DNA from 4 places in the Thioalkalivibrio sp. AKL6 genome. Region 4 is predicted to be linked to each of the others. Evidence: predicted binding sites of a transcription regulator. Region 4 holds the regulator's gene; each other region holds the start of a gene.

Region 1 (7,463 bases), on a different contig from region 4:
CGCATCCGCCTGACCGCCGAAAAGGATCCGGCCGCGCTGAAGTGGGGCGATATCGACGCCGACATCGTGATCGAATCCACCGGTCTGTTCCTGACCGCCGAGACCGCCCAGAAGCATCTGGACGCCGGCGCCAAGAAGGTCGTGATGTCCGCGCCGTCCAAGGACGACACCCCGATGTTCGTCTTTGGCGTGAACCATGGTGAGTACGCCGGCCAGACCATGGTCTCTGCCGCGTCCTGCACCACCAACGCCCTGGCCCCGGTGGCCAAGGTGCTGAACGACAAGTTCGGCATCAAGCGTGGTCTGATGACCACCGTGCACGCCGCCACGGCGACCCAGAAGACCGTCGATGGCCCGTCCATGAAGGACTGGCGCGGGGGCCGCGGCATCCTGGAGAACATCATCCCGTCCTCCACCGGTGCCGCCAAGGCCGTGGGCAAGGTGCTGCCGGAACTGAACGGCAAGCTGACCGGCATGGCCTTCCGCGTGCCGACCTCCGACGTGTCGGTGGTCGACCTCACCGTGGAGCTCAACAGCGACGCCAACTACGACGACGTCTGCGCCGCCATGAAGAAGGCCTCCGAGGGCGAGCTGAAGGGCGTGCTGGGCTACACCGAAGACCTGGTGGTCTCCACCGACTTCCGTGGCTACACCGCCCCGTCCGTGTTTGACGCCGGCGCCGGCATCCAGCTGGACCCGACCTTCGTGAAGGTCGTCGCCTGGTACGACAACGAGTACGGCTACACCTGCAACATGCTGCGCATGGTGGAGCACGTCGCCAAGTAAGGCCGGATGGCCGGGCCCCTCGGGGTCCGGCCATTTGCATTGCCTGGGTCCAAGAGGTCTGGGGCCAGTCCCTGCGGGGGCTTGCCCGAAGCCTTTTCTCTTTCCAACCGTATTTCGAGAGGTACTCCCATGTCTGTCATCAAGATGACCGATCTCGACCTGCAGGGTCGCCGTGTGCTGGTGCGTCAGGATCTCAACGTCCCGGTGAAGGGCGGTAAGGTCACCTCCGACGCCCGTATCCGCGCGAGCCTCGAGACCGTGCAGAAGGCCCTGGACGCCGGCGCGGCCGTGATGCTGATGTCGCATCTGGGCCGCCCGACCGAGGGCGAGTTCTCCGAGGAGGACTCTCTGGCCCCGGTCGCCGAGCATATGGGTGGCCTGCTCGGTCGCGAAGTGCGCCTGGTTCGGGATTACCTCGACGGCGTGGATGCCAAGCCGGGCGAGGTGATCCTGCTCGAGAACGTGCGCTTCAACGCCGGCGAGAAGAAGGACGACGAGGCGCTGGCCAAGAAGTACGCGGCGCTGTGCGACGTGTTCGTGATGGACGCCTTCGGTACCGCCCACCGCGCCCAGGCCTCCACCCATGGCGTGGCCAAATTCGCCCCGCAGGCCTGCGCCGGCCCGTTGCTGGCCAAGGAGCTGGAGGCCCTGGGGCAGGCCCTGGAGACCCCGAAGCGCCCGCTGGTGGCAATCGTCGGTGGCTCCAAGGTCTCGACCAAGCTGACCGTGCTGGAGTCGCTGTCCAAGGTGGTCGATCAGCTGATCGTCGGTGGCGGCATCGCCAACACCTTTATCGCGGCCCAGGGCCATGGTGTCGGCAAGTCGCTGTACGAGGCGGATCTGGTCGATGAGTCCAAGCGCCTGATGGAGGCCGCCCGCGCCAAGGGCGGCGAGATCCCGGTCCCGACCGACGTGACCGTGGGCAAGGAGTTTTCCGAATCCACCCCGGCCGAGACCAAGGCCGTGGACGCCGTTGCGGACGACGACATGATCTTCGACGTCGGCCCCGAGACCGCGGCCACCTACGCCGAGGCCCTGCGCAATGCCGGCACCATCGTCTGGAACGGCCCGGTGGGCGTGTTCGAGTTCGATCAGTTCGCCGGCGGCACCAAGGCCCTGGGCGAGGCGATCGCTGAGAGCAATGCGTTCTCCATCGCCGGGGGTGGCGACACCCTGGCCGCGATCGACAAGTACAACCTGGCGGATCGCATCAGCTACATCTCCACCGGCGGCGGCGCCTTCCTCGAGTTCCTCGAGGGCAAGACCCTGCCGGCCGTCGCCATCCTGGAAGAACGGGCCAAGGGCTGAGGCCCTTGTCCTTTCCCGCTGACGGAGACACGCGCGGATGAGACGTACCAAGATCGTAGCCACGCTGGGGCCGGCAACGGACAGCGACGAGGCCATGGAGGCCATCATCCGGGCCGGTGTGGATGTGGTCCGGTTGAATTTCTCGCATGGCGATCCGGATGACCACCGCCAGCGCCTGGCGCGGCTGCGGGCCGCCTCCGAGCGCGCCGGCCGTTGCGTCGGTGTCCTGGGCGACCTGCAGGGCCCCAAGATCCGCATCGACCGCTTCCAGCAGGGCAAGGTGCAGCTGGAAGAGGGCGCGCCCTTCGCGCTGGATGCCGAGCTGGATCGCGACGCGGGCGATGCCACCCAGGTCGGCCTGACCTACAAGGACCTCCCGGACGACGTGCGCACGGACGACATCCTGCTGCTGGATGACGGTCGTATCGTGCTCAAGGTCACGGCGGTCAATGGCAGCCGGATCGAGACCACCGTCGAGGTCGGCGGCGAGCTGTCCAACAACAAGGGCATCAACCGCCAGGGCGGCGGCCTGTCTGCGCCCGCGATTACGGACAAGGACCGCGACGATATCCGCCTGGCGGCCGAGCTGCAGGTGGACTACCTGGCCGTCTCGTTCCCGCGTTCCGCCCAGGACCTGCACCTGGCGCGGGGCCTGTTGAAGGATGCCGGCTGGGAGGCCGGGATCTGCGCCAAGATCGAGCGCTCCGAGGCCTTGGAGGTGATCGACGAGATCATCGCCGCCTCGGAGGTCATCATGATCGCCCGCGGCGATCTGGGCGTGGAGATCGGTGACGCCGAGCTCCCGGGGGTGCAGAAGACCCTGATCACGCGCGCGCGCAGCCTCAATCGTCTGGTCATCACTGCGACCCAGATGATGGAGACCATGATCCAGAACCCCATCCCGACCCGCGCCGAGGTATTCGACGTGGCCAACGCGGTGCTGGACGGTACGGATGCGGTGATGCTCTCTGGCGAGACCGCGACCGGGCGTTATCCTGCGCGCGTGGTCACCAGCATGGACCGGATCTGCGAGGCTGCCGAGCGCCAGCGCGCCGCACGCCAGTCGGACCATCGCATGGATTCGACCTTCGGCCGGGTCGACGAGGCCATCGCGATGGCCACCATGTACACCGCCAACCATCTCGATGTCTCCGCGATCGCCGCGCTGACCGAGTCCGGATCCACGGCGCTGTGGATGTCGCGCATCAGCTCGGGCATCCCGATCTACGCGCTCACCCAGCACGAATCCACCAGCCGCCGCATGACGCTTTATCGCGGCGTCTATCCGGTGACCCTGAAGCCGATCCCCGAGAGCCACGAAAGCGTGAACCGTGAGGCGGTGAACTTGCTCAAGGCCGAGGGCGTCGTGCAGGATGGCGAGTTGGTCATCATTACCAAGGGCGACCTGCAGGGCGAGCATGGCGGCACCAACGCCATGAAGATCGTGCGCGTCGGCGAACTGGCCTGAACCGCGCACCGCCCGCAGTCGCCAGCCAGATAATCGACTTTTTCACTACCTCAGTCCGAATCCCGTAAGGAGGAATCCATGGCTCTAATCTCACTTCGCCAGCTTCTGGACCATGCCGCCGAGCATGGCTATGGCATGCCGGCGTACAACGCCAACAACATGGAGCAGGTCCATTCGATCATGGAAGCGGCCGCTGCGGTCGACTCCCCGGTGATCATTCAGGCCTCCGCCGGTGCCCGCAAGTACGCCGGCGAGCCCTTCCTGCGCCACAACATCATTGCCGCCATCGAGCAGTACCCGGACATCCCGGTTGTGCTGCACCAGGATCACGGCTCCGAGCCGGCAGTCTGCCTGCGCTCCATCCAGTCCGGCTTCAGCTCGGTGATGATGGACGGCTCCCTGATGCCTGACATGAAGACCCCGGCCTCTTACGACTACAACCGTGACGTGACCGCCAAGGTCTCCGAGATCGCTCACGCCTGTGGCGTGTCCGTGGAAGGCGAGCTGGGTTGCCTGGGCTCCCTGGAAACCGGCATGGCCGGCGAGGAAGACGGTTCCGGCGCCGAGGGCCAGCTGTCCCACGACCAGCTGCTGACCGACCCGGACGAGGCTGCCGACTTCGTGAAGAACACCAAGTGCGACGCCCTGGCGATCGCCATCGGTACCTCGCACGGCGCCTACAAGTTCACCCGTCCGCCGACCGGTGACATCCTGGCCATCCAGCGCGTGAAGGAGATCCACGCCCGCATCCCGGATACCCATCTGGTCATGCACGGCTCCTCCTCCGTTCCGCAGGAGTGGCTGCAGATCATCAACAAGTACGGCGGCGACATGGGCGAGACCTACGGCGTGCCGGTCGAAGAGATCCAGGAAGGCATCAAGCACGGCGTGCGCAAGGTCAACATCGACACCGACCTGCGCATGGCCTCCACCGGTGCGGTGCGCAAGTTCCTGGCCGAGAACCCGAAGGAATTCGATCCGCGCAAGTTCCTGAAGGCCTCGACCGCCGCGATGAAGGACCTCTGCCAGGCCCGTTACGAGGCCTTCGGTTGCGCCGGCATGGCGTCCAAGATCAAGCCGATCTCCCTGGACGACATGGTCAAGCGCTACCTGTCCGGCGAGCTGGATCCCAAGGTCAACTAATCCTGCGGATTGCAGCACGAAAAAGGGGGCTTCGGCCCCCTTTTTTTGTGCCATGATGAATGTATTCGTTAGGGAGACGCCGACGCATTCGCGCGGCCGCGTCTCCCTTGGCCTTTCTGGAGGTTTCCACGATGCAACGACTGATCCTTTTCTGCCTGACGACGCTGGTGTTTGCCGCCATGGTGGGGAGCGCTCACGCGAACCCGTTCAGCCGCGAGATCGATCCGCAGGACATCATCGATCGCGCCCAGGCGACGGTGGAGAACATGGCGACCCACCCCGAGTACGAGTCCCTTAAAGAGGACCTGCGCGACGCCCGCGGCGTGGTGATCTTCCCGCGCGTGGCTCGCGGGGCCTTCCTGATCGGAGGCTCCGGCGGCATCGGCGTGTTCCTGGCCTGGGACGACGAGCGCGGCGATTACTCGCCGGTGGCGTTCTACTCCCTCGGTTCGGTCAGCTTCGGCATGCAGTTCGGTGGTGATGCCGCCGAGGTGGTGATGGTCGCGCGCACCCAGGATGCGGTGGACTCGATGTTCGGGTCCGCGATCCGTCTGGGGGGCGACGCCTCGGTGGCTGCCGGTCCGGTCGGCGCGGGCCGGAGTGCCACCCCGACGGCCGACTTCCTGTCCTACTCGCGGGCGCGGGGTGCCTATCTGGGCATGAGCTTGTCCGGCTCGCGCATGACCGTGCGCGACGACTTCAACGAGGCGTATTACGGCGAGTCCCAGCGCCCGGTGCATATCATCGAGAGCCGCCGCGTCGACCGCGAGGGGACCCGTGCCCTGCGCGAGACCCTGGCCGGGTTCCGTGTTGACGAAGAGGAAGCCCCTGCGGCCTCCGAGGACCGCGGTCAGGAGCGTGAGTCCTCCGGCGGCGTGCGCCCGGACAACTTCGAGGTGGAGAGCTTCTGAACCAGCGCCGCGCGGGTGATTCCTTCCGCTGACTCGATGATCGGGGCGCTCGTGCGTGAACGCAGCGCGGCCGCATTGTCGAGGCGCGGGTCGGCATCCACCCGGCGCCGGTTCAGCACGATCCCGGCCAGTTGCAGGCCGCGTCGTTCCAGGGCCTCCAGGGTCAGCAGGCAGGTGTTCAGCGTGCCCAGCCGGTCCTCCGCCACCAGCAGGACCGGCAGCCCGAGGGCCTCGGCGAGGTCCGCGTTCAGCCCATCGGCACACAGCGGCGAGTAGAAGCCCCCCGCACCCTCCACCAGCCGCGGGCCCGTGCCGTCGGGGGCGCAGGCCGCGGCCAGCTCCGCGATCGTCAGGCGCACGCCCTGGTTCGCGGCGGCCTGGTCCGGGGCGATGGCATCGGGGAAGCGCCAGGGCGTGACCTGCTCGATGGCGGCGTCCGGAAGGCCCGCCGCGCGGGTCAGGTTCATCCCGTCCTCGGGCCGCAGCCCATCGGGGCCCGGCGGGCAGCCGGATTCCACCGGCTTGCGCGGTTGCGGCCGCAGCCCATGGTCCCGCCAGAGTTCCAGCAGCGCGCAGCTGACGAAGGTTTTGCCGACGCCGGTATCGGTGCCGGTGACGAACAGGCCCTGCGGGGGCGCTCCTGTCTGTGTCGGGCTCATGCGTCGCGGGTCAGGCGCTCCAGGGCCTCGCGATAGCGCGCGGCGGTCTGTTCCACCACTTCGGCGGGCAGCTCGGGGCCGGGCGCCTGCTTGTCCCAGTCCAGGGTCTCGAGGTAGTCGCGTACGTACTGCTTGTCGAAAGACTCGGGGCTGGTGCCCGGTGTATAGCGGTCGGCGGGCCAGAAGCGCGAGGAGTCCGGGGTCAGGACCTCGTCGATCAGATGCAGGGTGCCGGCGGCATCGACGCCGAACTCGAACTTGGTGTCGGCGATGATGATGCCGCGCTCGGCCGCGTAGTCGCGCGCCATCGCGTAGATCGCGAGTGCTGCGTCGCGCACCTGTCGGGCCCGTTCCGCGCCGATGGTCGCCACCACGGCATCAAAGTCGATATTGGCATCGTGGTCGCCGACGTCGGCCTTGGTGCTGGGGGTGAAGATCGCCTCGGGGAGCTTCGAGGCGAGCTCCAGGCCGGCCGGGAGCGGGATGCCGCAGACCGCGCCGCTGGCCTGGTAGTCCTTCCAGCCGGAGCCGATCAGGTAGCCGCGTACCACCGCCTCCACCGGTAGGGCCTCGAGCCGCCGAATCACCAGGCTGCGTCCTTCCAGCGGGGCGCGAATGGCCGGGTCCGGGATCACCCGTTCCAGCGGGATATCGGTCAGCTGGTTGGGGATGCCCAGCTCGCGCTCCACCTTGTGCATCCAGAACTGCGTGATCTCGGTCAGCACCCGGCCCTTCTCGGGCACGGCCGTGGGCAGGATCACGTCAAAGGCGGACAGGCGGTCGGTGGTGACCATCAGCCAGTGGTCGGCGTCCACCGCATAGAGATCGCGCACCTTGCCGCGATGGACGAGTTCGAGGTCGGGGATGTGGCTTTCAAGCAGGGTGTCAGTCATGCCGCGATTCTACCGGGCGCGGGCCTTGCGCACCACGAAGCGGACGAAGACACGAAGAAAAGCGATCCACAAGGAGACGCGACGATCGGCAGCAAGCGCATGGGCGCGTCGCGCCTTATCCTCCGGCCATTCACGCCCCCCGCTTCGCTCTCACCAGTGAGGCCTTCCGGCCTCTGGGTCTCCCTGTGGATCGCTCCTTGATCGGGCTTTTCTGCGCGTCCGGGAGCGCTTCGTGGTGCGCATGGCTTGTCGGGTGGGGCCGGGGTCGCTATCGTTCGGGCCATGACTGAGATGG
Region 2 (7,463 bases), on a different contig from region 4:
TCCCGGGGACGGGGGCTGACGGGGTGACATGAGGATTCGACATCACAAGAGCTGGCTGACGGTCGCGGCGATCCTGTTCGGGATCTCGCTGGCGTGGATCCTGTTGACCACCGAGTGGCCCAGCCTCGGCGTTCCGCTGGGCGAGCTGGAGGTCTGGCTGCTCAGCTGGGGCCCTGGGGCCTACCTGGTATTCGTGCTGGCGTTTGTCGTGCTGGCCCTGTTCCCGCTGCCGAGCACCTTCTGGATCCTGCTGGGCGGCGCCTTGTTCGGCCCCTTCACCGGTGGCGCCCTTAGTCTGCTGGCGGCCACCGTGGCGGCGGTCATCGCCTTCATGCTGGCCCGCACCTGGCTGCAACCCTGGCTGGTCCCGCGCATGGGGCCGCGCAGTACCCGGCTGCGCGAGGATGTAGAGGCCGAGGGCTGGCGTGTGGTGGCCCTGACCCGGCTGGTGCCGGTGTTTCCGTTTGCGCCCACCAACTATGCCCTGGGACTGGTGCGCCTGCCGCTGCCCGTGTTTGCACTGACGACGGTGGTGGCGCTGATCCCGGGCCTGTTCGCCTATGCCTGGCTGGGGCATGCCACCCGCGAGGTGGCCAGCGGGGCCGACAGCGGGGTGCAACTGGGTCTGGCGCTGCTCGCGGTGCTGGCATTGCTGCTGTTGCTACCGCGCCTGGTGCGGCGCATCTGGCTGGGACAGAAGATGCTGCGCTCGGAGTCAGACCCAGGCGAGCAGGACTCCGAGGCCCAGGGCGAAGAACAGCAGCGCGGCGAGCGCGCGTAGCAGCCGCAGCGGCAGGTGGCAGGCGAAGCGCTGTCCCAGCCATACGACCGGCGCATTGGCCACGACCATGCCGATGGTCGAGCCGATCACGACCAGGATCAGGTTGTCGAAGGTCGCGGCCAGCGCGGCGGTAGCCACCTGCGTCTTGTCGCCCATCTCGACCAGGAAGAACAGCACCGTGGTGGTCCAGAACACGCCGTGTTTCGAGGGGGCTGGCAGCTCGTCCTCGCTATCCGGCACCAGCACCCAGGCGGCCATGACGATGAAGCCGAGCCCCAGCCCCCAGCGCAGCCACGCGTCCGGCACGCTCGCGCCGATCCAGACGCCGGCCAGCGCGGCGAGGAAGTGATTGGCCAGGGTCGCCACCACGATGCCCCAGATGATGGGCCAGGTCTGCTGGTAGCGGCAGATCAGGAGCAGCGCGAGGAGCTGGGTCTTGTCGCCCATCTCGGCGATGGCGACGATGACGGTGGAGACGAGCAGGGCTTCCATGATGGTCTTCCGGGCCAGGCGGCCAATGCGGGCAGCGGTGAGGCCAGGGGGTTCCCGGGCCTGCCGCGTCGCGCCCCCCTGAAGCAGGCAAAAGTGTAGAAGGCGGCCCCGTTACCGGCAAGAACGGGCTGCGCCGTGCGCGGGCCTTGGGTAGGATGCGCGCGATGAAAGCCTTCGTACGCTGGGTCGATCGCGCACCGCTGTGGCTGTTTGCCCTGCTGGTGGCCACGCTGGGCCTGGCCCCCTGGATCCCCGAGCCGCATGTCGCGGAGAAGCTGCGCTGGCTGTTGGCCGGCGAGCTGAACCGGTTGTGGGACATCCTCGACCTGGTCATGCACGCCATCCCCTGGCTGCTGATGGCCTTCAAGCTCTACCGGACCAGCGTTACGGCGAGGGGCAGGCCCTGATCCGAGTGTTTCTCCGCGGCTTGTGGGAAATCGACGCCGGGCGTGCCTGCCGCTACGGTTGCAGCACGTTTCAAGCACTCAGGAGAACCCCATGCGCTTTATTGTTGCTGTCACCGCCGGTACCGACGACCCCACCCGTGCGACGCTCGGCATGATCGCCGCCAACGTGGCCAAGCAGCAGGGCCATGACGTGACCGTCTGGCTGCAGGGCGAGGCCGTGAACATCGCCAACCGCAATGTCTACGACAAGATCGTCGGCCACAACATGCCGGCAATGAAGGACATCGTCGATTCACTGGTCAGTGAAGGCGTCCCGTTCTGGGCCTGCGAGGCCTGCGCCAAGGGCCGCGACGTCGGCGAACACAACTTCCTGCCGAACGCCGAGATGGCCGGCATGGGCCAGTACGTGCAGGCCGTCGCCGAGTTCGACCGCTCGATGAGCTTCTGATCGTTCATCGTTGCTCGCGGGCGGGGGTGTGATCCCCCGCTCGTTCTGATCTCCCGCCCCTGCCAGTGCCCCGAACTGGCACATCGCGTGCTTGTTTGTTCCGCGAGGCATCCGCGGATCATGAGCATGAGTCAGAATCTCCCCCAGAATACCCCGTCCCCGAGCGTTTCGTATGAAGAGGCTATTGGCGATTTCCTGGTCGCCTCGCGCAAATGCGAGGTAGTGAGCCTGGAGCGCCTGCTGGAGGCCGTGCAACTGGTCGGGCGCATCCGTGCCCTGGTGCATCAACTGCAGCGTGAACGCGGCGCTTCCAGCCTCTGGATCGGCTCGGCTGGCCAGCGTTATGCCGAGGAGCTGGGGCAGTATCGAACCGAATCCGACACCACGGCGGCGGCCTTTCGCGAACACCTTGATGGCTGGTTACAGCCGGGGGCCTGTGCCCATGCACGCGGCCGGTTGCTGGGACGCATGGCACTGGCCTTGCACGGACTGTCCGGGCTGCCCAGCCTGCGCGAGGAGGTCAACGAGCGCACGCTTTCGCCAATGGAGGCGATGCGCGGCTTCAGCGAACTGATCCGTTCGCTTCTGGGCGTGGTATTCGAGGCTGCGGACTCGGCTACCGACCCGGAGGTCTCCGGTGCACTGGTCGCTCTTTTGAACTTCATGCAGGGCAAGGAGCTTGCGGGTCAGGAGCGTGCGATCGGCGCGGCCGGCTTTGGCCAGGGCGTGTTCGACGGCGAGTTGCGTCAGGCCCTGCTGCACCGCATCGATGCCCAGGAGCGTTCGTTTCACATCTTCTCCGAGTTTGCCCCGGAATCGGCCTGCGGTGCCTGGCGTCAGTTGCAGGGCGCGAGCTTCGCGGCCGAGGTCGAGCGCCTGCGCCGTCAGGCCTGCACCCAGGCCGATGGCCAGCCGGACCCGGCGCGGGCCGAGGCCTGGTTTGCCTGCGCCACCGCGCGGATCGACGCGATGAAGGAGATCGAGGACCGGCTGGAGATGCATCTGAACGAGTGCTGTTCGGCGCGTATCGCGGCGGATCGCGCGGACCTGGGTGCGGTGCGTGACCGTATCGCGCAGCTGGCCGAGTCGGAGCTGCGTGACAGCGTGCCGTATGCGGTGTTCTTCGGTGCGCCCGAGGGGCTGGATTCCGACGGCGTGGGCGGCGATAACCCGCTCAATGTGCCGATCGTCGGACATTCGGTGATGGACCTGGTGCAACGCCAGGCCAGTCGTCTGCAGTCGGTGGAGGACGAGCTGCAGGCGGCGCGCCAGGCCTTGGCCGAGCGCAAGACGATTGAGCGAGCCAAGGCACTGCTAATCCAGCATCGCGGCCTGACGGAGGACCAGGCCTACAAGCTCCTGCGCCAGACTGCGATGAACCAGAACCGGCGTCTGGCCGAGGTGGCCGAGGCGACCGTCGCCATGTCCGACCTGCTGGGGAAGGGCCTGTAGGAGCCGCCTTGGCGGCGAAGCCCCTGCCAAAGTCCGGCGCGGGCAGGGGCTTCGCCGCCAAGGCGGCTCCTACGGCGGGTTAGGTCGCCCTCTGGCAGCGCACTATTGCAGGTCAACTGCACCGCAAGTGCGCCCCAGGCTGGTGCCTTAGGGATCGGCTTCCGGACTTCGGGCTTCCCGCAAGCGTTCGACCCGGTGTTCGAAACCATCCGATTTTTCCGCGCCACGTGGCGATTGTTTCCCGCATGGTCGCCTAGCAACGGCTAATTGGCACACCTCCTGCAGGAGTATGGGCAAGACGAGCCAACGGCGGTTCGTCGCCTGACAACAGGGAGACCCGATGACCGGGGCTCCCGTGAGACTGGACAAAGGCGTCCATCACCCGGCTGCACAAGCGGCCGGGCTGATGCGACGCCTTTTGTCGTTTTTGGGATGTGTTTGCTGACAAGGGGAGTGAACCCGTAATGACCGATCAAACGAACGACACGAAGAACACCTCCGGCCTGTCGCGCCGGCGTTTCCTGGGCGGCATGGCCGCCGGAATCGGCGCCACGGCAATGGGCCTTTCGGGCGCGGCGCCCTGGGGCTATGCGAAGGCCGGCAATGGCAAGCCGGAGACCACCGAGGCGAAGCTCGGCTTCATCGCGCTGACGGATGCCGCACCGCTGTTCATTGCGCTGGAGAAGGGCTTTTTCGCCGCTCACGGCATGCCCGATGTGCAGGTGCTGAAGCAGTCCTCCTGGGGCACGGTGCGCGACAACCTGGATCTGGGGTCGCAACGCGGCGGAATCGATGGATCGCACATTCTCACGCCAATGCCCTACCTGATCCATCGCCGGGGCACGCCGATGACGATCCTCGCGCGACTGAACCTGGCCGGGCAGTGCATCTCGGTCGGGGACGAGTACGCGGACCTGAAGGTCGGCACCGACACCACGGAGTTCAAGGGCGCCCTGGCCGAGAAGGCCGCCGGCGGTGACGACATTCGTGCGGCGATGACCTTCCCGGGCGGGACCCATGATCTGTGGATCCGCTACTGGATGGCCGCCGGCGGGATCGATCCGGACCGCGACATCGCCACCATCGTGGTCCCGCCGGCGCAGATGGTTGCCAACATGCGCGTCGGGTCCATGGACACCTTTTGTGTCTGCGAGCCGTGGAACATGCAGTTGATCAATCAGGGCATCGGCTACACCGCCAACACCACCGGCGAACTGTGGCACAACCACCCGGAGAAGGCGCTGGGCATGCGTGCCGACTGGGTGGAGGCTCATCCGAACGCGGCGCGCGCCCTGACCATGGCGGTGATGGAGGCGCAGATGTACTGCGAGGACCCGGCGAACAAGGAGGAGGTCGCCGAGATCTGCTCGCGCCGGCGCTACATCCACGCCCCGTACGGCGACATCATCGACCGCATGCAGGGGAACTTCGACTACGGCACCGGCCGCGTGGTCGAGGACCACCCGGACCAGATGCGCTACTGGAAGGACCACGCCTCCTACCCGTTCAAGAGCCACGACCTGTGGTTCCTCACCGAGGACATCCGCTGGGGTTATCTGCCGCCGGATCTGGACATGCCGGCGCTGGTGGACGAGGTCAACCGCGAGGACATCTGGCGCGAGGCGGCCGCCGAGCTCGGTATCGACTCTGCCGACATCCCCGCGTCCACCTCGCGCGGCAAGGAGGCCTTCTTTGACGGCAAGGTCTTCGATCCCGAGAACCCGCAGGCCTATCTCGACAGCCTGGACATCAAGGCGATCGCGTCCTGACGCGGTGGCCCGACGACACCCGAAAAAACGATTCAAGAGGATTCCGCCATGAGTGCCATTCTCGACCGCACCATGACCTTCGGCTCCGGGCGCGAGCGCCCGGTGGTCGAGGCATCGCCCACCCGGCCCGTGGCCCGGAAGGCCACCACCATTGCGGCCAGACCCCAGCCGCGCCCCGGGGCAGATCCCGGGGCCTGGGCCCGGCGCCTGCGCAATACTGCCGCGGTCGTGGTGCCGCCGGTGGTCGTCACAGCGCTTTTTTTGCTTATCTGGGAGATGATGGCGTCCTCCCCGGGAGCCGTGTTGCCCGCCCCGAGCCAGGTGATTACCGACACCTGGGAACTGATCGTCAATCCCTTCTATGACTACGGCGGCAACGACGTCGGCATGGCCTGGCAGTTGCTGGCCAGCCTCGAGCGCGTGGCCTATGGCTATGCGCTGGCGGTGGTCGCCGGCATTGGCCTGGGCGTGCTGGTGGGTCAGTCCACCTGGGCGATGCGCGGTCTGGACCCGTTGTTCCAGGTGTTGCGCACCGTGCCGCCGCTGGCCTGGCTGCCGATCTCGCTGGCCGCGTTCCAGGCCAGCAATCCGTCGGCGATCTTCGTGATCTTCATCACCGCGATCTGGCCGATCATCATCAACACCTCCGTCGGTATCCGGAACATCTCGCAGGACTACGTGAACGTGGCCCGCGTGCTGCGCCTGAACGGCTTCGAGTACTTCACCAAGATCATGCTCCCGGCCGCCGCGCCGTATGTCTTTTCCGGTTTGCGCATCGGGATCGGTCTCGCCTGGCTAGCGATCGTGGCCGCCGAGATGCTGATCGGTGGTGTTGGTATCGGCTTCTTTATCTGGGATGCCTGGAACGCCTCCATGCTCAGCGACATCGTGCTCGCGCTCGTCTACGTCGGCCTGGTCGGGTTCTTCCTCGACCGTCTGGTTGCCATCGTCGGCAACTGGGTTACCCGTGGCACGCAGGCCGGCTGAGCCGGCCCCTTACAGGAGAAACATCATGACCAGCTATCTCTCCATTGAACACGTCCACAAGACCTTTGGCGAAGGGCCTTCGGCTACCGAGGTGCTGCGCGACGTCGACCTGCACGTGGACCGCGGCGAGTTCATCTCCATCATCGGCCACTCCGGCTGCGGCAAGTCGACGGTGCTCAACATCGTCGCCGGGTTGCTGGAGACCAGCACCGGCGCGGTGATCCTGGACGGGCGTGAAGTGAGCAAGCCGGGACCGGATCGCAGCGTGGTGTTCCAGAACCACTCGCTGCTGCCCTGGCTGACGGTGCGCGACAACGTCGCTCTGGCGGTGGACAAGACCTTCAAGGGCACCAAGTCGGCGGCCGAGCGGCGCGAGTGGATCCTGCAGACGCTGGAGATGGTCGGCATGGGCCATGCACTGGACAAGCGCCCGGACGAAATCTCCGGCGGCATGAAGCAGCGTGTCGGCATCGCCCGGGCACTGGCGATGGAGCCGAAGGTACTGCTGATGGACGAGCCGTTCGGGGCGCTGGATGCGCTGACCCGGGCCCACCTGCAGGACGAGGTGATGCGCATCCAGTCGGATCTTGGCAACACCGTGCTGATGGTTACCCACGACGTCGACGAGGCGGTACTGCTGTCCGACCGCATCGTGATGATGACCAACGGCCCGGCCGCGACCATCGGCGAGATCCTGGAGATTGACCTGCCCAAGCCGCGCGAGCGTCTGGCGATGGCCGACAACCCGCAGTACAACCACTACCGGGCCGAGGTCCTGCGCTTCCTCCACGAGCGTCACAAGAACCCGGAAGCGGAGGCTGCGTAATGAACACGTCAAACGACAAGCCGCGGCTGGTCCTGATCGGCAATGGCATGGCCGGGATGCGCACGGTCGAGGAGCTGCTGAAACTCAAGCCCGACATGTACGACATCACCGTGTTCGGGGCCGAGCCCTGGGGCAACTACAACCGCATCATGCTCTCGCCGGTGCTGGCCTCGGAGAAGACCGTCGACGAGATCATGCTGAACGACGATGCCTGGTATGCCGAGCGCGGGATCACCCTGCACAAGGGCAAGCGCATCGAGCGGATCGACCGCGTAAGCCGCCGGGTGATCGCCGAAGACGG
Region 3 (7,463 bases), on a different contig from region 4:
CTACAAGGTCGTCGTCACCGGCGAGGGTTCGGACGAGCTGTTCGGCGGCTATCCGGCCTTCCGCCGCGACATGTTCCTGCACGGCCTGGATACCCTGCCGGAGGCCGACCGCCAGGCCTGGCAGCAGATGCTGAACGAGTCCAACGAGCTGGTCTCTGGTGCGATGCTGGCCGAGGACGAGGTCAACGACCCCGACTTCACGCAGATGATGGGCTTCACCCCGTCCTGCCTGCAGCCGTGGCTGGCCGCGGCCGACCACGTGCCGGGCCTGCTGCACCCGAAGCGCCGCGAGCGCATGCAGGACTACAAGCCGGGCAAGGCGATCGCCAACGCCCTGGATGACGACATGCTGGAAGGCCGGCATCCGCTGGACAAGGCTCAGTACGTCTGGATCAAGACCATGCTGGAGGGCCAGATCCTGACCTGGGGCGGCGACCGCATGGACATGGCCAATTCGATGGAGGCGCGTCCGCCGTTCCTCGATCACCACCTGGCCGAGTTCGCCGCCCACCTGCCGCCGACCATGCGCATCAAGGGCTCCACCGAGAAGTACGTGTTGCGCGAATCGATGAAGGGCCTGTTGCCGAAGGTGCTCTACGAGCGCGAGAAGTTCGCCTTCATGGCGCCGCCCGCGCACACCGACCCGGTCAAGTGGGCGGCGATGAAGGCCCTGGCCGATCGCTATCTGTCCCCGGAGAAGGTCGCCGAGGCCGGGTTGCTGGACCCGGAGGGCGTGCGTCAGGTGTTCGAGCTGCACGAGTCCGAGGACACGCCGGCCGCCACCCAGGTTCAGCTGGACGCGGTGATCAACCACATGATCGGGGTCCAGGTGCTGCACGCCCAGTTCGTCGCCACCGACATCCCGGCGCTGGCGCGGCAAAAGGCCGAGGAGTTCGGCTGGCACGCCTGATCACGGGCGCAAGCCTCGAGTGACCCAGAAGGCCCCGCGGACCAGGATCCGCGGGGCCTTTTTCGTTCTGGCCAACAGGGCCGGTCGGGGTCTCGACAGGCGGTGGACGCCCTCATCCGTTACCGGCTGCGCACGGATCGTGCGCGACAGCCACAAAAAAGCCGCCCGCGGCCAGGGGCCGGGGGCGGCTGATAGCTTCGCGGCCCCGAGGGGCCGGAAGCGGCGGCCTTACAGGCTGTAGTACATGTCGAACTCGATCGGATGGGTGGTCATGCGCATCTGCGTGACGTCTTCCATCTTCAGGTCGATGTAGGCATCGATCATGTCGTCGGTGAACACGCCACCCTGGGTCAGGTACTCGCGATCCTGGTTCAGGGCTTCCAGCGCCTGGTCCAGCGAATGGCAGACCTGCGGGATGCCCTTCTCTTCTTCCGGCGGCAGGTCGTAGAGGTTCTTGTCCATCGCGTCGCCCGGGTGGATCTTGTTCTGGATGCCATCCAGGCCGGCCATCAGCATCGCCGCGAAGGCGAGATACGGGTTGGCGGTGGAGTCCGGGAAGCGCAGCTCGACGCGACGGCCCTTCGGGTTCATCACGAACGGGATACGCAGCGAGGCGGAGCGGTTGCGGGCGGAGTAGGCCAGCATGACCGGCGCCTCGAAGCCCGGTACCAGACGCTTGTAGCTGTTGGTGGACGGGTTGGTGAAGGCATTCAGCGAGCGGGCGTGCTTGATGATCCCGCCGATGTAGTACAGCGCGGTCTCGGACAGGCCGCCATACAGGTCACCGGAGAACAGATTCTTGCCGTCCTTGGACAGCGACTGGTGCACGTGCATGCCGGAGCCGTTGTCACCGACGATCGGCTTGGGCATGAAGGTCGCGGTCTTGCCGTGGACGTGGGCCACGTTCTGGATCACGTACTTCAGGATCTGCACCTCGTCGGCCTTCTGCGTCAGGGTCGCGGGACCCACGCCAATCTCGCACTGGCCGGCGGTCGCCACCTCGTGGTGGTGCACCTCGGTCTCGAGGCCCATCTCGGTCATCACTTCGCACATGGTGGAGCGGATGTCGTGCAGGCTGTCGACCGGCGGGACCGGGAAGTAGCCGCCCTTCACGCCCGGGCGGTGACCGATGTTGCCGTCCTCGTAGACACGCTCGGAGTTCCAGGAGGCCTCCTGGGAATCCACGCGGCAGTAGGAGCCGGACAGGGTGGTGCCCCACTTCACATCGTCAAAGATGAAGAATTCGTTCTCCGGTCCGAACAGCGCGGTGTCGGCGATGCCGGTGCTCTGCAGGTAGGCCTCGGCGCGGCGCGCCAGGGAGCGCGGGCAGCGGTCGTAGCCCTGCATGGTGGCCGGTTCGACCACGTCGCAGCGGATGTTCATGGTCATGTCCTCGAAGAACGGATCGAGGACCGCGGACTCGGCGTCCGGCATCAGGATCATGTCGGACTCGTTGATCCCCTTCCAGCCGGCGATCGACGAGCCGTCGAACATCTTGCCTTCCTCGAAGGTCTCTTCGTCGATGTCGTGGGCCGGCACGGTCACATGCTGTTCCTTGCCCTTGGAGTCGGTAAAACGGAAGTCGATGAAGCGAACTTCCTTTTCCTTGATCTGGTTCAGCACGTCGGCTGCGGACATGGGGATCTCCTTGGTCTTTACTTGGGTATTCAAAGGTGGCCGGCCGGCCCGTCGGGCGCTTGCGCGGCGTCGCGGTTCATTATGCAGGCATCATGCCATCCGGTCCTGTTTGGCCCGGGCGCGCGAAAAACGGGCACCCGGGGCGCCCCGCCGCATCCTGGGTGCACCAATCTGGTGCTTTGTCTGCACAAGTTTCGTGCGCATTGTTGTTGGCGCGCACCTAATGGGTGCAGGGCCGATAGAGTAGCGTGACCTCGCCCAGCATGTCGCCTACCCCGGGATGGCGGTGTAGCCGGTCGGCCAGGGCCTGGGCGCGGGCCTCGAGGTCTGCCGGGGCGGCTGCCCCGTCAAGGCGCAGGGTCAGCGTCATGTGTACCCGACCGCCGAGATAATGCAGCGACATGTGCTCCACCGCATCCAGCTCCGGGGTATCGGCCCAGGCCTCGCGCAGGGCCTCCACCAGCGTCGGGCGCAGCGGCAGCATGGAACTCCGGGCCTGTTCCGCGTCGTTTTCCGGATCCACGTGCACGGTGATGTCGTTCACCCGCTCGTGTTCGTCGGTCACCGCGTGGAACACCGCATCGGCGATCCGATGACCCTCGGAGACCGAGATCATCGGCGCGACCTGGATATGCACGTCCACGACGACTTCGCTGCCGTGGCGGCGGGTGCGCAGCATGTGCGCATCCTTGACCCCGGGCACATCCATGATCGTGCGGTGGATGCGCTCGACCTTCTCCGGCTCCAGGGCCGTGTCGATCAGCTCCGCCGCGCTACGCACGATCAGGCGCCCGGCGATATGCAGGATGAACAGCGCGACGATCAGCGCGGCCAGGGCATCCGCCCACGGGAACCCGGCTACCGCCGCACCGACCCCGACCAGCACGAACAGCGACGAGATCGCGTCCGTGCGATGGTGCCAGGCATTGGCATCCAGCATCCGCGAGCGCAGGCGCTTGGCCACCCGGTGGGTGTACTGATACAGGCCTTCCTTGGCCACCAGGGTCAGCAGGGCAAAGGCGATCGCCATGTTTGCGGGGCCGGTCATGGCCTCGGGCTCGACCAGGCGGTTGCCGGCAGCCCAGGCAATCGCCAGACCCGCGAGCGCCAGAAAGACCCCGACGATCACCGTGGCCAGGGTCTCGATCCGCGCGTGACCGTAGGGGTGTTCCTGATCGGGGGAGGCGGCCGCCTTGCTCGCCGCGAACAGCACCACCCCGTCGGTGATCAGGTCCGACAGGGTATGCACGCCGTCCGCCACCAGGGCCTGCGAGTTCAGCAGCCAGCCACTGACGAGCTGCGCCACGGCGAGGAAGCCGTTCACGGCCGCGCCCACTAGCGTGACCCGGCGGGTATCGCGATAGCGTTGGTCGTTCTCCGGCGTGTCCGAAGGTCCGGAATTGGCGAGGGGGTCGCTCAGGGCCGCTCTCCCGAACAGAATCAGGGCCCCAGTATGGGCGCGCTTTGGCTGCATGCAAAACGCCCGCGCCAACGCGAGCGGTGGCCGTGGCCGAAGCCGGGCCGATATACTGTCGGCTTTGCCCTGACCCGGGATCCCGCATGTCGCAAGAACGCACCCCGCCCAGCAGCAGCCCGACCTTCCAGGACCTGATCCGCCGCCTGCAGGACTACTGGAACGATCATGGCTGCGTGGTCCTGCAGCCCTACGACATGGAGATGGGCGCGGGGACCTTCCATCCGGCGACCTTCCTGCGCTCCATCGGGCCGGAGCCGTGGCGCGCGGCCTACGTGCAGCCGAGCCGCCGCCCGACCGACGGGCGCTACGGCGACAACCCCAACCGTCTGCAGCACTACTACCAGTTCCAGGTCCTGCTGAAACCCTCGCCGCCGGACATCCAGGCGCTCTACCTGGGCTCGCTGGAGGCGCTCGGGTTCGACACCCTGACCCACGATGTGCGCTTCGTCGAGGACAACTGGGAGTCCCCGACGCTGGGCGCCTGGGGGCTGGGCTGGGAGGTCTGGCTCAACGGCATGGAGGTGACCCAGTTCACCTACTTCCAGCAGGTGGGCGGGCTCGACTGCCACCCGGTCTCCGGCGAGATCACCTACGGCCTCGAGCGCCTGGCGATGTACCTGCAGGGTGTGGAGAGCGTCTACGACCTGGTCTGGACCAACGGCCCGGACGGCCGCGCGATCACCTACGGCGACGTCTACCACCAGAACGAGGTGGAGCAGTCCACCTACAACTTCGAGCATGCCGACCGCGACGCCCTGTTCGCCGCCTTCGACCAGCACGCGACCGAGAGCGATCGCATGATCGAGCTGGGCCTGCCCCTGCCGGCCTACGAGCAGATGCTGCGCGCCTCGCACAGCTTCAATCTGCTGGATGCGCGCGGCGCGATCTCGGTCACCGAGCGCCAGCGCTATATCCTGCGCGTGCGCGAGTTGTCGCGGAACGTCGCCCGGAAGTACTACGAGTCGCGCGAGGCCCTGGGCTTCCCGCTGTGTGCCGAAGACGACGCGAACAAGCCCGACGCCGCCTGAATCCCGCAATCCCGCGCCGGCCGGCCCCCTGGGTCGCGCGGCGCGTACTGGACCCAACCTGGACCCGACATGGCCGAAGCCCGCGAACTCCTGATCGAACTTGGCACCGAGGAGCTGCCCCCGACCGCCCTCGCGCGCCTGCGCGACGCCTTGGCCGAGGGCCTGACCACCCGCCTGCGCGAGGCCGGGCTGGAGCCGGGCGAGCCCGAGGCCTTCGCCACCCCGCGGCGCCTGGCCGTGTTGTTCCCGAGCGTACCCGCGCGCCAGCCGGACCAGCTGCAGGAGCGCCGCGGCCCGGCAGTGGCCGCGGCCTTCGACGATGCCGGCGAGCCGACCAAGGCCGTGCTGGGCTTTGCCCGATCCTGTGGCGTCGAGGTCGAGCGCCTGGAGCGCGAGACCACCGACAAGGGCGAATACCTGGTGTTTCGTCAGCTGCAGCCGGGGCGCGCCCTCGGCGAACTGCTGCCGGAGATGCTGGAGGCCGCGCTGGACGCCTTGCCCACACCCAAGCGCATGCGCTGGGGCAGCAGCCGTACCGAGTTCGTGCGGCCCGCGCACTGGCTGGTCGTGCTGCACGGGCCCGAGGTGCTGGAGATGACCGTGCTGGAACAAACAGCGGGTCGGGAGACCCACGGCCACCGCTTCCATCAGCCCGGCGCCCTGGAACTCAAGCGCGGGAACGACTACGCCGAGCGGCTGCGTCGCCCGGGGTTTGTCGAGCCGTCTTTCGAGGCGCGCCGCGAGCGCATCCTCGAGCAGGTCCACGAGCAGGCGAAGGCCCTGGGCGGGCGCGCGCTGGTGGATGCGGACCTGCTGGACGAGGTGACGGCGCTGGTCGAGTGGCCGGTGGCGCTGACCGGCGGCTTTGATCCGCGCTTCCTCGATGTCCCGCAGGAGGCGCTGATCTCCACCATGCAGGACAACCAGAAGTACTTCCCGGTGGTCGACGAGGCCGGCCGCATGCAGCCGCACTTCATCGTGATCAGCAACATCGAATCGCGTGATCCGCATGCGGTGCGCGACGGCAACGAGCGCGTGTTGCGCCCGCGCTTCGCGGATGCCGAGTTCTTCTGGCAGCAGGACCGCAAGAAGCGTCTGGAGGAACGCCTGGAGGCGCTGGACTCGGTCGTGTTCGAGAAGCGCCTGGGCACGCTGCGCGACAAGTCCATGCGGCTGGAGGCCCTGATGCAGCGCCTGGCCGGGCTGATGGGCCTGGACGCGCCCCTCGCTGCGCGCGCCGCACGTCTGGCCAAGTGCGACCTGGTTACCCAGATGGTGTTCGAGTTCACCGAGCTGCAGGGCACCATGGGGCGTTACTACGCCCTGCACGACCGCGAGGACGAGACCGTTGCCGCCGCGATCGAGCAGCACTACTGGCCGCGCCAGTCCGGCTCCGAGCTGCCGGACGCCCCGCTCGCCCAGGCGCTGGCGCTGGCCGATCGTCTCGACACCCTGGTCGGCATCTTCGCCATCGGCAAGCAGCCCAGTGGCACCAAGGACCCGTTCGCCCTGCGCCGCGCCGCGCTGGGGCTGGTGCGCATCCTGGTCGAGCGCGAACTGCCGCTGGCCTTGACCCCGTTGCTGCAGGCCGCCGCCGAACCCATCCGCGAACGCGTGCCGGAGGCCGATCAGGCCGTGGAACCGGTACGCGAGTACATCCTCGAGCGCCTGCGCGGGTACCTGCTGGAACAGGGGCAGGCGCACGAGACTATCGAGGCGGTGGCCGCGGTCGCGCCGGATGCCCCGCTGGATTTCGTGCGCCGCGTGCGCGCGGTCAGCCTGTTCCGCGAACGCCCGGAGGCCGAGGCGCTGGCCGCCGCGAACAAGCGGATCCACAACCTGCTGCGCAAGGCCGGCGAGGAGGCCGAGGCGGAACTCGATCCGGAGGCCCTGGCGCTGGACGAGGAGCGTCAGCTGTACCAGGGCCTGCAGGCCGTGCGTCCGGGGGTCGAGCAGGCGGTGGCCGACGGTGACTACCTGCATGCGCTCGGCGAACTGGCAGGCCTGCGAGACCGGGTGGACACCTTTTTCGACCAGGTGATGGTGATGGCCGAGGACGCCGCAGAGCGGCGCAACCGCCTGGCCCTGCTGCGTGAACTGCGTCGCGCGTTCGAGACCGTGGCCGACATCGGCCGCCTGGCGACGGGGTAGGGCCGGGCGATGCTGCCCCTGATCCGAGGTCTGCTGTTCCAGCTGGGGCTCGTTGGCTCCATCCTGGTCTTCGGGCTGCTGGTCCCGCCGCTGATCTGGCCGTTTTCCCGTCCCGTCCGTTACCGTGTCCTGACCCTGTGGGGCCGGTTCAACGTCTGGTGGCTGCGTGTCAGTTGCGGCATCGATTACCGGGTGCACGGGCGCGAGCACATCGACCCCTCGCGCCCGCATGTGGTGCTGTCCAAGCACCAGTCGGCCT
Region 4 (7,463 bases):
TGCGCACCCACCAGCAGGCCGTTCGCCTGCTGATCCTGGACGTGGACGGCGTGCTGACCGACGGCAGCCTGTTCCTCGGCGACGGCGGCGAGCAGTACAAGGCCTTCAACAGCCGCGACGGCCACGGCATCCGCCTGGCGCTGGACGGCGGCATCGAGATCGCCATCCTGACCGGGCGCACCTCCGGGGTCGTCGAGCACCGCATGCGCGACCTGGGAGTGGAGCATCTGATCCAGGGCCGCCGCGACAAGGGCGAAGCCCTGCACGAACTGCTGCAGCGCACCGGTCACGACCCCGCCGAAGCGGCCTTCATGGGCGACGACATCGTGGATCTTCCAGCGATGCAGCGGGTCGGGCTCGGGATCGCGGTCGGCGACGCCCACCCGCTGGTGCGCCAGCATGCCCAGTGGGTGACCGAAGCCCATGGTGGGCGCGGGGCCGTGCGCGAGGCCTGCGAGGGCCTGCTGGCCGCGCAGGGCCGGCTCGACGCGCTGTTCGAGACCTACCTGAACGGATGAGCCGCAGGATTCGCAGCCGACTCGGATGGGCCCTGGCCGTGCTCGCATTCGCAGCCGCGCCCCTGGCGCAGGCCGAGTTGAGCCCGCCCGAGGGCGAGGTCACGCTGCAGATTGACGGCTTCACCCTGCATGCCACCGGCGACGACGGCGAACTGAGCCATCGGCTGCGCGGCACCCGCCTGCGCGAGTTCGGCCGTGACGGCCCCCAGTGGGTGGACGACCCGGACCTCGACCTGTTCGCCGAGGGCGGTATCGAATGGCGCTGGACCGCCCCGGCCGCGCTGCATCAACCGGCAGCCGCGACCCTGGACCTGGTGGGCCCTACCCACGGCGTACAGCCGCCCCGCGGCGAACGCGTGGAGACCATCATCGATTCGCGGGATGTTCGCGTCGCCACCGACACCATGGTCGCCACTTCGGATGCCCTTTCCACCCTGAACCAGCCGGGCCTGTTCCAGCGCGGCACCGGTCTGCGCGTGGACTCGCGAGGGGATACCATAGAGTTGTTCCATGACGTGTACTCGCTCTACAGCGAGACGAGCGAGGAGGATCCCGCGCATGACCCCGAATCCCCATAGCCTTCGCCACCGTCCGGGCCAACCGGGTGCCCGCGTGGCGGCGCTCCTGCTGCTCGCCCTGCTGGCCACGCCCGCGCTCGCCCAGCAGGGCTCGGGCCCGGCGCTGCCGGTGGAGATCACTGCCGACCGCGCGGAGATGGACGAACGCCAGGGGCTGGGGACCTACACCGGCGACGTGATCGTGATCCGCGGCGACATGACCCTGGAGGCCGACAAGGTCTACGTGCGCACCCGCGATCGCCGCCCCTACGAAATGGAGGCCCACGGCGAGCCGGCACGCCTCGAATCACCCGATCCGGAAACCGGAGAGATGCGCATTGCCACCGCCCTGCGCATCGACTACCTGCTGAACGAAGACCGCATGATCCTCACCGACCAGGCCCATGTGATCACCACCAGCGAGGAGGCGCGCGGCAAGCGCATCACCTACGACCTGACGACCGACGTGATCGAGGCCGAACGCGGCGAAGGCGACAGCGAGCGCGTGCGCATCACCATCCAGCCGCGCGACGACGAATGAACGCCACCGCCCCCAGCCCATCCGCCACATCGGCACAAACCAACGACCGCCTGATCGGACGCGAGCTGACCAAGCGCTACGGCCAGCGCACGGTGCTGGACCAGGTGGACGTCGACCTCGCGCCCGGCGAGGTGGTCGGCCTGCTGGGCCCGAACGGGGCCGGCAAGACCACCTGCTTCTACAGCCTGGTCGGGCTGATCCGCCCCAATGCCGGGCGCATCACCCTGGGCGAGCGCGATATCACCCGCGCCCCCATCCACGTGCGCGCGCGCGCCGGCCTCGGCTACCTGCCGCAGGAGGCCTCGATCTTTCGCCGCCTGAGCGTGTGGGACAACCTGCAGGCCGTGCTCGAGCTGCGCCCCGGGCTGGATCGCCACGAGCGCCGCCGCATTGGCGATGCGCTGATCGAGGAGTTCCAGCTCGAGACCGTGCGCCACAGCCCGGGCATCGCGCTGTCCGGCGGCGAACGGCGCCGCGCCGAGATCGCCCGCGCCCTGGCCGGGGATCCGAAGTTCATCTGCCTGGACGAGCCCTTCGCCGGGGTGGACCCGATCTCGGTGGGCGACATCCAGGACGTGATTCGGCATCTCGCCCAGCGCGGCATCGGCGTACTGATCTCCGATCACAACGTGCGCGAGACCCTCGGCATCTGCCACAGGGCCTATATTCTTAGCGAAGGCCGCCTGCTGGCCGCCGGGACACCGGACGAGCTGCTGGCCGATCCCCAGGTGCGCCGGGTCTATCTCGGCGAGAACTTCCGCCTGTGAAAGCGCCCCACATGCGGCCCGGTCGGTGCACAAACCACAAGGCAGGCTTTAAGATTCCATCAATGCCCACCCTCGCCCCGCATACCCGATGCTGAAACCCGGCCTGAATCTGCAGCTGGGTCAGACGCTGACCATGACCCCGCAACTGCAGCAGGCGATCCGCCTGTTGCAGCTGTCCACGCTCGAGCTCCAGGTGGAGATCCAGCAGGCGCTGGAGAGCAACCCCATGCTCGAACAGGTCGAGGACGAAGAGGCCGAGGCCGACACCGAGCGCCTGAACCAGGACGGCGAGCTGGTGGAAGGCGATCGCATGGAGGCCACCACCACCAGCGACGACGTGATCCCCGAGGAACTGACGACCGACAGCCGCTGGGACGACATCTACGAGCCGGCCCCGACACCCAACAAGGGCGTGGATGACCGCGACCCGCTGGAAAACACCAGCGACGACGACGGTGAGGGCCTGCAGGATCACCTGCTGTGGCAGCTGCATCTGAGCCATCTGACACCGCGCGACCAGCGCATCGGGGCGGCCCTGATCGACGCCATCAGCCCCGACGGCTATCTCGAGGGCGACCTCGACACCCTGGCCGAGACCATCAGCCGAGGCGAGGATGAAACCGTCGGCGTCGACGAGGTCGAGGCAGTGCTCCACTGGATTCAGCAGTGCGACCCGCTGGGGGTCGGCGCGCGCAACCTGCGGGAGTGCCTGGAGATCCAGCTACGCGAACTGGCCCCGGACGCCCCGGCCCGCGAGGCCGCACGGGCGATCCTGGAACACGGCATGGACAGCCTGGGCAAGCGCGACTACAAGGCCCTGCAGCGCCAGTCCGGCGTACGCGACCCGGACGAACTGGCCCGCGCACTGGATCTGATCCGCACCCTGAACCCGCGCCCCGGCGCACAGATCAGCTCCGCCACCTCGGAATACGTAGTCCCGGATGTCTACGTGCGCCACACCACCGAGGGCTGGCGCGTGGATCTAAACCCGGAGATCGCACCGCGCATCCGCATCAACGACCTCTACGCCGGCATGGTGCGCCAGGTCTCGGATGCCCGCGACAGCGCCTTTATGCGCGATCAGCTGCAGGAGGCACGCTGGTTCCTGAAGAGCCTGCACAGCCGCAACGACACCCTGCTGCGGGTCGCCGAGGCGATCGTCCATCGCCAGCAGGGCTTTCTCGAGCATGGCGACGTCGCGATGCAGCCATTGATCCTGCGCGACATTGCCGAGACCCTGGAGATGCACGAATCGACCATCTCGCGGGTTACCACGCAGAAATACATGCACACCCCGCGCGGGGTCTTCGAGTTCAAGTATTTCTTCTCCAGCCATGTCGGCACGAACGATGGCGGCGAGTGTTCCGCCACCGCCATCCGTGCCATGATTCGCGAATTGATTGGCGACGAACCCCCGAACAAGCCGCTCAGCGATGCCCGGCTCGCCCAGGTCCTGTCGGACCGGGGCATCAACGTAGCGCGCCGCACCGTGGCCAAGTACCGCGAGGCGATGCACATCCCTTCATCCAGCGAACGCCGGCAGATGGCCTCGATGCCCACCGGCAGCAAGTAACCAAGGAGTCCTGACCATGCAGATCAACCTGACCGGCCACCACGTGGACATCACCGACGCCCTGCGCGACTACGTCAACGAGAAGTTCGCGAAGCTGGAGCGCCACTTCGACAAGGTCATCGACGTCCACGTCGTGCTGACCCACGAGAAGACCCGGAATCAGCACAACCAGGCCGAAGCGAATCTCCAGGTCAGCGGCAATCACATCCACGCCGAGGCCTCTCACGAGGACATGTATGCCGCGATCGACGCGCTGATCGACAAAGTCGACCGTCAGCTGATCAAGCACAAGGAAAAGGTCAAGGATCACCACCGCGCCGAAGGTGCCCAGCGCAACCGCGAGCAGGCCTCCTGATCCATGACGATTGCCGAGCTGATCACCTCCGAGCGCATTGGCCTGCAACCCGAGTGTTCCAGCCAGAAACGGGCCCTGGAGGCCCTGGCGGACCTCCTCGCCGGCGGAGGTGACGGCACGGGACCGGGGAGCAACGCGATCTTCGAGGCCCTGTCCGCGCGCGAAAAACTCGGATCCACCGGTCTCGGCCATGGGGTTGCGATTCCCCATGGCCGCCTGGCCGATCTCGAGGCGCCGCGCGTGGCCGTGCTGCGCCTGGACAAGGGCGTCGACTTCGACGCCATGGATCACGAGCCGGTCGATATCCTGATCGCACTGCTGGTCCCGGAGGCCGCCACCGGCGACCACCTCGACCTGCTGGCCCAGCTCGCCCGCGGCCTGTCGCAGCCAGACACCATCGGAGCGCTGCGCCGGGCCGGGGATGCGACGGCCCTGGAACAGGAACTCGTGCGCCGCTTCAGCGAGGACTAAGCCCGTGGAACCCGCCGCCAGCCGCGATTCCGGCGCGCAGCGTCTGCCATGAACGAGGCGCTGGGAGAAGGCGGGATCGCCCGCGACATCAACGTGGAGAGCCTGATCCAGGCCATGGGAAACCGCCTGGATCTTCGCTTCGTACACGGCGAACACGCAGCACCCGACCGCAAGCTGGTCGGCGACGACGGGGACGACCTGCCGCTGGCCGGCCATCTCAACCTGATCCGGCCCAACCGCATCCAGATCATCGGCGACTTCGAGGCCCGCTACATCTCCAGCCTCAGCGCCACCCAGTGCAACGACCTGATCCTGGAGATGGCCCGCACTGGGACCACCGCGGTGATCTTCGCCGAGGACACCTGTCCGTTCTCGGAGATGCCCGACGCCCCGCAGGAGGCGCTGCCGCTGATCCTGTGCTCCAGCACCAGCAGTCACGAGATCATCTCGCTGCTGCGCTATTTCCTGCAGCAGCGCCTGGCCCATTTCGAGGTGCGCCACGGCGTGTTCATGGAGATCCTCGGGATCGGGGTGCTGATCAGCGGCGCCTCCAGCGTCGGCAAGAGCGAGGTCGCACTGGAACTGATCTCGCGCGGGCATCGCCTGATCGCCGACGATGCCCCCGAGTTCGCGCGCATTGCGCCCGACATCGTGCGCGGCCACTGCCCGGCCCTGCTCCAGGACCTGCTCGAGGTGCGCGGTCTTGGGGTGCTCAACATCCGCGCCATGTACGGCGATTCCGCGATCAAGGGCGGCAAGTACCTGCGCCTGATCATCGACCTGCGCGATCATGGCGAACCCTCGCCGGTCCCCGATGACCGGCTGAACGGGCGCCGCGGCGAGATCGATATCCTCGGCCTGCGCGTCCCCTTGATCAGCCTGCCGATCGCGCCGGGGCGCAACATCGCGGTGATGATCGAGGCGGCCGTGCGCAACCACATGCTGCACATGCAGGGCTATATCGCTGGCGACGACCTGCGCGCACGCCAGCGCCGCCAGATGAGCGGCGAGACGGAGGAGCCGCCCTACCATCGCGCGGTGCCCGCCACTACGGTCCCCAACCCGGACCCGGAGGGCTGAATCGGCCATGCGCCTGCTAATCGTCAGTGGCCTGTCCGGGTCCGGCAAGACCGTGGCCCTGCACACCCTGGAGGATGCCGGCTACTTCTGCGTCGACAACCTCCCACTGCCGCTGCTGCCGGACCTGATTAATCAGGTCCGGCAGGGCCACTACGACACCGAGACCGACCGCCATCTGGCCGTGGGCGTGGATGTGCGCAGCGGCCTGGAGGCCCTGGAGGGGTTCTCCGATCTCCTGGCGCAACTACGGGCGGACGGGGTGCAGGTGGAGGTCCTGTTCCTGCAGGCGGCCAGCGAGGTGCTGCTGCGGCGCTACCATCTGACCCGCCGACGCCACCCGCTGGCGCGCGACGGCGTGCCACTGGTCGAGGCCATCGACCGCGAACGCGAGTGGCTGGGCCATGTAGCGGCGGAGGCCGATCTGACGGTCGACACCTCGCGCCTGTCGATGCACGATCTGGCCCGCACCCTGCGCGACCGCATAGGCGAGCGCGGGGAACACGAGCTATCCCTGCAGTTTCAGTCTTTCGGCTTCAAACACGGCGCACCGCTGGATTCCGACTTCGTGTTCGACGTGCGCTGCTTGCCCAATCCGCACTACGAAAGCGATCTGGCCGCCCTGACCGGTCGCGACCCGCCCGTGTGCGAGTTCCTTGAGCGGCACGCGGAGGTCGCGGCCATGTTCGACAGCATCCAGGGCTTCCTGTCGCAGTGGCTGCCGCGCCTGCTGGACGATCACCGCAGCTACGTAACCGTCTCCATCGGCTGTACCGGCGGGCAACACCGCTCGGTGTATCTGGTGGAGCGGCTTGCGGAGGCGTGGCAGGATCGGGAACATGTTACTGTTAGCACCCGTCACCGCGAGCTGGGGAAACAGTAACCACTGGACGCGGGACGAGGGCCTTCTGGAACCCGCAATCGGAGCAGATCCATGGGCGTTGGTCTCATTCTGATCACGCATCAAAACCTGGGCGATACCCTGCTGCAGACCGCGCAGAGCATGCTCGGGGGCCTGCCCGAGGACTGCGAGTCCATGGCGATGTCCCAGAACGACGACCCCGACGAGGTCCTGGCCCGCGCCCGCGAGCGCCTGGCGACCCTCGACAGCGGCTCGGGGGTGCTCGTTCTGACCGACATGTTTGGCTCCACGCCTTCCAACGTGGCGATTCGTGTCGCCCGGGGTGCAAATGCCCGTGTGATCGCCGGCGCCAACCTGCCGATGCTCATCCGCGTGCTCAACTATCAACACCTCCCCCTGTCCGAACTGGTCAACAAGGCCCTTTCGGGCGGCCATGACGGGATTCTCCTCTGCGATCAGGAGTGCAGCGATGCCGCAGCGCGTAGTCCCCATCGTTAATCGCCTGGGGATGCACGCGCGCGCCGCGGCCAAGTTCGTCAGCCTGGCCAGCAAGTTCGCCGCGGACGTCTCCGTCTCCCGCAACCAGCAGGAGGTGAATGGCAAGAGCATCATGGGCGTGATGATGCTGGCCGCCGCCCAGGGCAGCGAGATCACCATCGAGGCCGAAGGCAAGGATGCGCCGGAGGCGCTGGATGCACTCGCAGAGTTGGTTGCCGATCGTTTCGGCGAAGAGGCCTGAACC

What was found. Region 4 encodes sigma-54, which starts transcription at its own class of promoters, with help from an activator protein. Its sites were predicted from a motif close to TGGCANGNTNCNTGCTT; they were not measured.
Region 1: the regulator sigma-54 is predicted to act here: its motif matches at 4,754-4,770, upstream of D575_RS0106670 (lipid-binding SYLF domain-containing protein).
Region 2: the regulator sigma-54 is predicted to act here: its motif matches at 3,849-3,865, upstream of D575_RS0112530 (CmpA/NrtA family ABC transporter substrate-binding protein).
Region 3: the regulator sigma-54 is predicted to act here: its motif matches at 2,630-2,646, upstream of glnA (glutamate--ammonia ligase).

The regions. Positions count from the first base shown of each region.
Region 1 is NZ_AQXS01000009.1:302,214-309,676, forward strand. Features, by position in the region: gene gap (type I glyceraldehyde-3-phosphate dehydrogenase) at 1-786, shown strand, start outside; gene D575_RS0106655 (phosphoglycerate kinase) at 916-2,094, shown strand; gene pyk (pyruvate kinase) at 2,132-3,562, shown strand; gene fba (class II fructose-bisphosphate aldolase) at 3,641-4,705, shown strand; gene D575_RS0106670 (lipid-binding SYLF domain-containing protein) at 4,837-5,616, shown strand; gene bioD (dethiobiotin synthase) at 5,556-6,275, opposite strand; gene D575_RS0106680 (phosphoribosylaminoimidazolesuccinocarboxamide synthase) at 6,272-7,168, opposite strand; gene purE (5-(carboxyamino)imidazole ribonucleotide mutase) at 7,460-7,463, shown strand, end outside.
Region 2 is NZ_AQXS01000011.1:377,289-384,751, reverse strand. Features, by position in the region: gene D575_RS0112560 (replication-associated recombination protein A) at 1-19, shown strand, start outside; gene D575_RS0112555 (TVP38/TMEM64 family protein) at 29-781, shown strand; gene D575_RS0112550 (TMEM165/GDT1 family protein) at 716-1,273, opposite strand; gene D575_RS0112545 (hypothetical protein) at 1,438-1,680, shown strand; gene D575_RS0112540 (DsrE family protein) at 1,772-2,128, shown strand; gene D575_RS0112535 (nitrate regulatory protein) at 2,255-3,580, shown strand; gene D575_RS0112530 (CmpA/NrtA family ABC transporter substrate-binding protein) at 4,045-5,349, shown strand; gene ntrB (nitrate ABC transporter permease) at 5,398-6,336, shown strand; gene D575_RS0112520 (ABC transporter ATP-binding protein) at 6,362-7,162, shown strand; gene nirB (nitrite reductase large subunit NirB) at 7,162-7,463, shown strand, end outside.
Region 3 is NZ_AQXS01000009.1:54,804-62,266, reverse strand. Features, by position in the region: gene asnB (asparagine synthase (glutamine-hydrolyzing)) at 1-910, shown strand, start outside; gene glnA (glutamate--ammonia ligase) at 1,139-2,548, opposite strand; gene D575_RS0105455 (cation diffusion facilitator family transporter) at 2,769-4,022, opposite strand; gene glyQ (glycine--tRNA ligase subunit alpha) at 4,109-5,053, shown strand; gene glyS (glycine--tRNA ligase subunit beta) at 5,123-7,204, shown strand; gene D575_RS0105440 (1-acyl-sn-glycerol-3-phosphate acyltransferase) at 7,214-7,463, shown strand, end outside.
Region 4 is NZ_AQXS01000008.1:85,026-92,488, forward strand. Features, by position in the region: gene D575_RS0103485 (HAD family hydrolase) at 1-518, shown strand, start outside; gene lptC (LPS export ABC transporter periplasmic protein LptC) at 557-1,096, shown strand; gene lptA (lipopolysaccharide transport periplasmic protein LptA) at 1,077-1,616, shown strand; gene lptB (LPS export ABC transporter ATP-binding protein) at 1,613-2,383, shown strand; gene D575_RS0103505 (RNA polymerase factor sigma-54) at 2,472-3,956, shown strand; gene hpf (ribosome hibernation-promoting factor, HPF/YfiA family) at 3,973-4,311, shown strand; gene D575_RS0103515 (PTS sugar transporter subunit IIA) at 4,315-4,782, shown strand; gene hprK (HPr(Ser) kinase/phosphatase) at 4,831-5,862, shown strand; gene rapZ (RNase adapter RapZ) at 5,870-6,742, shown strand; gene D575_RS0103530 (PTS sugar transporter subunit IIA) at 6,794-7,219, shown strand; gene D575_RS0103535 (HPr family phosphocarrier protein) at 7,191-7,460, shown strand.